2 regions of the Shinella sp. M27 genome follow, and region 1 is predicted to be linked to the other one. Evidence: riboswitches for the same ligand, from Rfam matches in the RefSeq annotation. Region 1 holds a riboswitch; the other holds the start of a gene.
The links. A riboswitch is a leader RNA that binds a small molecule or an ion and turns the genes downstream of it on or off. The one in region 1 is predicted to bind cobalamin.
Positions count from the first base shown of each region.

Region 1 (4,272 bases):
AGCGCACGATGCGCTGCACGATGGAGGGACGGTAACCGATACGCTTTTCGAGCTGCTTGCGCTTCTTGCCGACGAGGAAGGCGGCGACATTGGCCTTGTAGTCGAGGTCCTCGACATGGGCGGCCGCATCTTCCGCCGTCATGGCAAGCGCGATCTCGGTGACTTCAAGCTCCGTCTTGCCGGAGCGGCGGGCGAAACGCTCGATCGTGTTGCGGTACTTGTTGCGCGAGCCGAAATCGAGGTCGGAATAGTCCGAGCCCTGGCGCAGCGCGTCGTCGAGGCGGCTGACGCTCTCGAACCAGACGGGCCATTCGGTGTCGTCGACGGTGCGCAGGCTCTTGATGAGCGAGCTCATCGTCGCATTGCCGGAGGACAGGCGGTTGTTTTCCGAGACGATCAGCTCTTCGAGATCACTGCCGCGGCTCTCGATCTTGCGCTCCAGCCACTGGATCACCACACCGGATGCCTGCAGGCCATCCCGCAGCCGGTAGAGCAGCTGCGTGACGAAGGTGTTGTCCTCGACGAAGTTCTCGATCGAGCGCAGATACTGGATGCTCTTTTCGGGATCGTTCAGGCGCACCAGCTCATCGGCGACGTCATTGGCCTTGAAGCGCATCTTGCGGGAGCGCTCGACACGGCTGGAGATGCGGCGCAGGTTTTCGAGCAGCACGAAGCGGATGAAGGATGGCAGCGCCCAGAGTTCACCAATCTTCAGCGCATCGATCTTCTGGAAACCCTGCACGAAGGCCGTCAGGCTTTCATGCGAGATGTTGCTCTGGGTGTGCGCGACGTAGAGCCAGGCCAGCACCAGAGTGCGCGGCACCGCCTGCCCGTCGATCTCGACGGTCGGCAGCTGGCGGTAAAAGCGGCGCGGGAAATCGCGGCGGACCTCCTGGATGGCCTCTTCGATGACGTAATAATTATCGAGCAGCCATTCGGCGGCGGGCGTGATCTGCGCGCCCGACTCCACGTCCTTGGCCGTCGCCTGATAGACGCGGAAGATTTCCTTCTCGTTTTCCTTGTGCCGGGCGCGGAATTCGAAGGGCCGGAAACCGGGCAGCGGCGCAATCTTGTCGCGCGCCAGAGCCTCGCCGCACTCGGCCAGCTCCTCCAGCGTCAGATAGGTGGCGCGGATCGAATCGTTATAGTCGATCTGCTTGGCGTCTGCGTCGCGGGCGGCGTGCGGCGTATTGTGAAGGGACATATTTCTTAATCTGGATCCGGCCATGTTGAACCATCCGGCAAAGGCCTGTGCGCCGGAGGGTTTTTTGCGGGCAGGTTTCGTCTCTGTGCCGCGATCAGCCATGACACCATGCGACGCCCCCATGGCGCTGACGGAAAGAACATGGCTCAGGCGACACGCTGATTGGCATCCTGGCCGCGTGGTGCATGAAAACGGCATTTTTTAGCCGTAAGGACAGAGACTTGCAACATCTCAGCGTGTCGGGATGGCTCTGCATTGGCCCTCATCTGCAGTTTTGGTGAATCACGCCCTCGCCGGCGAGACGAGCGAGGGGCAGGAGGCAGGCGGAAGCCCAAATGCATTGCTGAGAAAAAAGTTCCGGGCCTGTGCATCGTGTTCCCGCATCCTTGACTTGCTTACCGCGTCACGCCAGTCTCCGGCCGTCAGGGTCTTCCGAGTCGCATGCGGCTCGGAGGCTAAGAGGGAAGCCGGTGCGATGCTCCAAGGAGGATCAAGACCGGCGCTGCCCCCGCAACTGTGAACGGCGAGCCGATGTCGCTCCATGCCACTGGTGTGAACCACCGGGAAGGCGAGACAAAGGCAATGACCCGCAAGCCAGGAGACCTGCCCTGACACGTCTGTAACGTCCATGGGCGGGGTGTCCCAAGGGTGCGCTTGTTGTCACCTTTGGGTGAAATTCCAGCAGCGTGCGTCCGGTCATCCCCCAATTTTCGATTGGGGAAAAAGAATGTATCAATTCACCGATATCCAGCCGTCCGGTACCGGCAAGCCGGAATCCGTCTTCATCTCCTGGCTGCTCTGGCAGCCGCGCGGCGCCGATCTTCCGGTCGAGGCGCTGAAGGAGGTGGACAAGCTTGCCCGTTGCCAAAGCGCCGACCCTGACATCATCCGCCTCAAGGCGCTGTTCGCCTCGCTTGCCGGGGCGAATGGACCGATGCACTAGGGCCAAACCACATAAAGATATATTGACATAAAGATATCTTTATGTGAACTCCGATGCAGACGATACTGCATCGGAGGGTTTCCCCATGGCCACCACTTCCCACCTGGACGACCTGTTCGGCCCCGAACAGCCGAAGCGGGACGGTCGCGAGATCCGCGCCGCCCTCGAAGCCGCCGCCCGCGAACGCATTCTCGTGCTCGACGGCGCCATGGGCACGGAAATCCAGACGCTGAAGCTGCTCGAGGACGATTTCCGCGGCGACCGTTTCGGCGATTGCGCCTGCCACCAGCAGGGCAACAACGATCTGCTGACGCTGACCCAGCCCGGCGCCATCGAGGACATCCACTATCGCTACGCGCTCGCCGGCGCCGATATTTTGGAAACCAACACCTTCTCCTCCACCACCATCGCCCAGGCGGACTATGGCATGGAGGACATGGTCTATGAGCTGAACCGCGACGGCGCGCGCCTTGCCCGCCGCGCCGGCCTGCGTGCCCAGCAAAAGGACGGCCGACGCCGCTTCGTCGCCGGTGCGCTCGGCCCGACCAACCGCACCGCCTCCATCTCGCCCGACGTCAACAATCCCGGCTACCGTGCCGTGACCTTCGACGATCTCAGGATCGCCTATGCCGAACAGCTGCGCGGCCTCATCGACGGCGGTGCCGACATCATCCTGATCGAGACGATCTTCGACACGCTGAACGCCAAGGCCGCGATCTTCGCCACGCGCGAGGTCTTCGAGGAAAAGGGCATCGAGTTGCCCGTCATGATCTCCGGCACCATCACCGACCTCTCCGGCCGCACCCTTTCCGGCCAGACGCCGGAGGCCTTCTGGAATTCGGTGCGCCACGCCGACCCCTTCTCCATCGGCCTCAACTGCGCGCTCGGCGCCAATGCCATGCGCGCCCACCTCGCCGAGATTTCCTCCGTGGCGCAAACCTTCGTCTGCGCCTATCCGAATGCCGGCCTGCCGAATGCCTTTGGCCAGTATGACGAGACGCCGGACGAGATGGCCGCCCAGATCGAAGGGTTCATGCGCGATGGGCTGGTCAATATCGTCGGCGGCTGCTGCGGTTCGACGCCGGACCATATCCGCGCCATCGCCGAAGCCGCCGCGCGCCACAAGCCGCGCGCCATCCCCGACATTCCACGCCACATGCGCCTCTCCGGCCTCGAACCCTTCACGCTGACCGAAGCCATTCCCTTCGTGAATGTCGGCGAGCGCACCAACGTCACCGGCTCGGCGAAATTCCGCAAGCTGATCACGGCGGGCGACTACGCGGCCGCTCTCGACGTCGCCCGCGATCAGGTGGCGAACGGCGCGCAGATCATCGACATCAACATGGACGAAGGCCTCATCGATTCCGCCAAGGCGATGGTGGAATATCTCAACCTCATCGCCGCCGAGCCCGATATCGCCCGTGTTCCCGTGATGATCGACTCATCCAAATGGGAAGTGATCGAGGCCGGCCTGAAATGCGTGCAGGGCAAGCCGCTGGTCAATTCCATCTCGCTGAAGGAGGGTGAAGAGGCCTTTCTGCAACATGCGAAGCTCGTGCGCGCCTATGGTGCGGCGGTGGTCGTCATGGCCTTCGACGAGAAAGGCCAGGCCGATACGAAGGCGCGCAAAGTGGAAATCTGCACGCGCGCCTACACGCTGCTCACCGAAGTCGCCGGCCTTGCGCCGGAAGATATCGTCTTCGACCCGAACATCTTTGCCGTGGCGACCGGCATCGAGGAGCACGACAACTACGGCGTCGATTTCATCGAAGCGACCGCCGAGATCACCGCTACCCTCCCGCATGTCCATATCTCGGGCGGCGTCTCCAACCTCTCCTTCTCCTTCCGCGGCAACGAGCCAGTGCGCGAGGCGATGCACGCCGTCTTCCTCTACCACGCCATCCAGGCGGGCATGGACATGGGCATCGTCAATGCCGGCCAGCTCGCCGTCTATGACACGATCGAACCGGACCTGCGCGAGGCCTGCGAGGACGTGGTGCTGAACCGCGTGCCGAAGGCCGGCGGCACCGCGACCGAACGCCTGCTCGACATCGCCGAGCGCTTCAAGGGCGCGGCCGGCAAGGAGGCTCGGGAGCGCGACCTCGCCTGGCGCGAATGGCCGGTC
Region 1 is NZ_JBLZPK010000007.1:164,373-168,644, reverse strand. Features, by position in the region: gene ACOZK4_RS01975 (GH36-type glycosyl hydrolase domain-containing protein) at 1-1,204, opposite strand, end outside; cobalamin riboswitch at 1,613-1,829, shown strand; gene ACOZK4_RS01970 (hypothetical protein) at 1,932-2,147, shown strand; gene metH (methionine synthase) at 2,233-4,272, shown strand, end outside.

Region 2 (4,272 bases), on a different contig from region 1:
GAGCAGCAGGATCGGCGATTGCTGGGCAAGCGCACGAGCGATGTGCAGCCGCTGGCGCTCGCCGCCTGACAGTGTGTGCCAGAGCCGGCCGGCGAAATGTGCCATATCGACCTCCTCCAGCGCCCGGTCGACGATGGCGTCATCGGCCCGCGACCAGGGCGTGAGCGCGCCGAGATAGGGCGTACGGCCGAGCTCGACGGCCTGGCGCGCGGTGATGCGCTCGGTCGTTTCCGCCTGCTGCTCGACAAAGGCGATGCGCCGGGCGATGGCCTGACGGCCGTGATCCGAAAGCGGCGTGCCGTCGAGCATGACGGCGCCGCCCTGCGGCTTGCGGATGCCTGACATCAGCGACATCAGGCTCGTCTTGCCGGAGCCGTTCGGGCCGATGATGCCGAGGAATTCGCCGGGGCGCACATCCAGCGAGACATCCGACAGGATGGTCGCACCACCGGCCGACCAGTGCAGGTTTTTAGCAGACAGCGTCACAGGGCAGACCTCCTCTGGCTGAGGATGAGCGCGAAGGCGGGCGCGCCGAACAGTGCCGTGATGACGCCGATGGGCAGGACCTGGCCGGGGATGATGACACGCGACAGCACATCCGCCACGATCATGAAGATGGCGCCGATCAGGGCAGAGGCCGGCAGAAGCAGGCCATGCCGCACGCCGACCACCATGCGCGCGGCATGGGGAATGACGAGGCCAACGAAGCCGATCGAGCCGACGATGGACACCATGGTCGCCGTCATCAGCGCGGAAATGGCAATCAGCACGACATAGACCCGGCGCACGGGAATGCCGAGCGAGGCGGCCGATTCCGTGCCGAAGGTGAAGGCATCGAGCGCGCGGGCATGCCACAGGCACACGAGAAGCCCGAGGATCGCCACCGGAAGCGCCAGCCAGACATCCGGCCAGCGCACGCCCGAGAGATTGCCGAGCAGCCAGAACATGATGCCGCGCGCCTGCTCCGCACTCGCCGCCTTGGTGACGATGAAGGAGGTGAGCGCGTTGAAGAGCTGCGAGCCGGCAATGCCGGCCAGGATGATCGCGCTCGTGCCGCGCCCGGCGCGCAAGGCGAGCGCGCTGACGAGGCCGAAAGCGACGAGCGCGCCGAGGAAGGCGCCGGCCGGCAGCGTTAGGGCACCGGCCCCGATACCGAGGATCGCCACGCTGACGGCACCGGTCGAAGCGCCGGCGGAGATGCCGAGAATATAGGGATCGGCCAGCGCATTGCGCAGCAGCGATTGCAGGATGACGCCGCAGAGCGCCAGGGCCGAGCCGCAGCAGGCCGCGACCATCGCGCGGCTCAGCCGGTAGTTCCAGATGATGCCCTCGTCGATCGGCTCCAGCGGGTAGCCGGCATGCCAGAGGCGGTTGGCCACCGTCTTGGCGACCACGTCGAGAGGGATGGCCGTCTCGCCGACGGCGGCGCCGACGCCGAGCGCAAACAGCAGCAGAAGGAGCGCCGCGAAAGCGGCGCCCGTCCGAAGCAGGATGGGACGATCGGAGATCACTTGGCCAAACCAGCCTTTTCAATGGCATCGGCTAGACGCTCGATGCCTTCGATGGTGCGGATCGTCGGGTTCATCGCCTGCGCGTCCATATCGAAGACATAGTTGCTCTTCACCGCCGGCATGAGGCTTGCGACCGGGTCGGTCTTCAGGAAGTCGAGCTTGGCCTCAAGGCCGTCGAGCGGATAGCGGCGGCGCTCCATCGAGCCCGCGACGATCATCGTCGGCGCGGCCTTGGCGATGGTTTCCCAGCCGACCGTCGGCCATTCGTCCTCGGTCTTGATGATATTTTCGATGCCGAGCGCCGACATGATGTAACCCGGCGCACCGTTCTTGCCGGCGACATAGGGATCGGCATCCGCGGCGCTGGAGAACCAGAAGACGGCCGAGAGCTTGTCCTTGGCGGCGGCAACCTTGGCACGGGCCGCCTCTTCGCGTGCCTTCAGCGCGGCAACGACCTCTTCGCCCTTGTCCTGGATATCGTAGATCTGCGCCATTTCGCGGATCTCCTGATAGACCAGCTCCATGGTGAAGACCTGATGGCGCACGCCGTCGCTGGCCGCGCTGTTCTCCTTGCCGACGCAATCGGACGGCGAGGTGTAGACGGAAATGCCGAGCTCCTCGAACTGCTCGGGCTTGGCAACGACGCCTTCCGGCCCGACCTGCCACTGGAACTGCACCGTGACGATATCCGGCTTCTTGGCGAGCACGCTTTCGAAGCTCGGCTCGTTGTCGGCCAGACGGTCGATCCTGGCGTTGACGTCTTCATAGCCCTTGAGGACCGGGCCGACCCACAGCGCCGTGCCCACCACCTTGTCGGCCAGGCCGAGCATGTAGAGGATTTCGGTCGAGCTCTGGCCAATCGAAACGGTCTGCGTCGGCGCCTTCTGGAAGGTGACCGGGCGGCCGCAATTCTGCAGCGTCAGCGGATACTGCGTCTCGGCGGCTTGGGCCGTGCCGGAGGCGATGAGGGTTACCGCGCCGGTAAGGGCGGAAGCGAGGGATGCGGCGCGCAGGGCCGCGGAAAACAAGGTCATGGATTTCTCCCGGAGAGTGAAGGCGTGCGGGCTCAGCCGATGGACCACGAAGGGCGCACCGAATGCGGTCGGGAGAAAACGATTAGGGGTCTGCCGCGGGCGGCAGTCTGGCTCGTCATGGCGTCTCCTGTTCCGGGCTTCCCCGCCCGTGACTTGGATCTGGAGTGCATGGCAAGCAGCACTCTCGGCTCTGACGGCAGGTCTCCTGGCTCACGGATATCTGCTGCCTGTCTGCCTTCCCGTGCAAACGCACAGTGGCATGACGCGAAACGCGTCACGAGGACAGGCGGCAATCCGCCTACAGTTGCGGGGGCAGCCACGGAATGGGTCCCTGTTGGGTCATCCGCACCGTGTTCCCTATTAATCCCCTGGGAGTCATCCTTCGGGGAACCGTCGTCCCATCCTTAGTCCGCACCGTTCGGCGGCGTCAAGGTGACGGCGAAAATCAGCTTTCGAAATCCCCGAAGACGTCCTGAAGGTGCGTCAACCGGTCGACGCGCTCGCTCACCTCGTCGCCCATCTCGACGATGATGTTGCTCAACATGAGATCCATCACCGCCGTCATGGTCGCGGCACCATCCCACAGCGGCCCGTGCGAGCCGGGCACGATGAGGCAGATATCGGAAACGTCTGGCCCCCAGGGGCAGAATTCATCGGTCAGCAGCACGACCTTCACGCCGGCGCGCCGCGCCTCCAGCGCCAGCGGCCGGGCCTTGGCGGCAAAGCGGCGCACGTCGTGCAGGAAGAGCAGCCGCCCCTCGACGGAGCCGTCGAGCACTTCGGCATAGGTGCCGTTGACGCCGTCGACGAATTGCACGCGCGGGCGGGTATAGGAGAGCTGGCTTGCGAAATACTGCGCGATGCCGCGCACGTTCTGATAGGCGGCGACATAGACCTCGGTCGCGCCGATCAGCGCGTCGATCGTCTGCTGCCATTCCGGTGCTGACGTGATGGCGTAGATTTCGCCGAGATTGTCGATCTGCTGCTGGATGAGTCCGGCGAGCAGCTTGCCGTCCTTGCGGTCCTGTTCGAGCCGTCCGACCTGCCCCTTGACCTGCCAGGCGGGGTTGGAACTGCCGCGGCGCAACTCGCTCTTCAGCTCGTCGAGCCCGTCGAAACCCATGCGGCGCAGATAGCGGCCGATGGTCATGGGCGAGAGTTCCAGGCGCTGGGCGATCGACCGCGCCGTCTCGAAGGGCAGCTCGGCGATGTTGCGCTCGATGTAATGGGCGATCAGCTTGTCGGATTTGGACCGCCTGAGGTCGTCGGACTGAACGAGCTTCAGAATGCGTTTCGACACGTCGCCCCTCTCTTCGAAATCCCGCCCGTCCAAAGACGGGCGGGTATCAACCGCACTCACACCGGGCTCATTGCGCCGTCTTGACCCGCGTCCAGACACGGTCCACCTGACGCAGGGCCGGGCCCAGATCCTCGAATATCTGGAGACGCGCCATCGTCTCGGCCGGCGGGTTGATTTCCTTGCTATTCTTGATCTTTGCCGGGGTCAATTCCCGCGCCGGCACGTTGGCGGTGCCGTTGGTCTGCTGCGAAACGTTCAGCGCGACGATTTCGGGACGCGTATAGAACTGGAGGAACTTGATCGCGTTGTCCTTGTTCGGCGCAGTTTTCAGCACGCAGATATCCTCCTGATACATGGTCGCCCCCTCCTCGGGGATCACGTAGCCGAGGTCCTTCTCATTGGCGAAGATATCCACCATCGCACCGAC
Region 2 is NZ_JBLZPK010000033.1:77,155-81,426, forward strand. Features, by position in the region: gene ACOZK4_RS13460 (ABC transporter ATP-binding protein) at 1-486, opposite strand, end outside; gene ACOZK4_RS13465 (FecCD family ABC transporter permease) at 483-1,511, opposite strand; gene ACOZK4_RS13470 (ABC transporter substrate-binding protein) at 1,508-2,545, opposite strand; cobalamin riboswitch at 2,724-2,955, opposite strand; gene ACOZK4_RS13475 (MurR/RpiR family transcriptional regulator) at 2,991-3,845, opposite strand; gene ACOZK4_RS13480 (polyamine ABC transporter substrate-binding protein) at 3,913-4,272, opposite strand, start outside.
Region 2: another riboswitch for cobalamin. It lies ahead of ACOZK4_RS13470 (ABC transporter substrate-binding protein); the one in region 1 lies ahead of ACOZK4_RS01970 (hypothetical protein).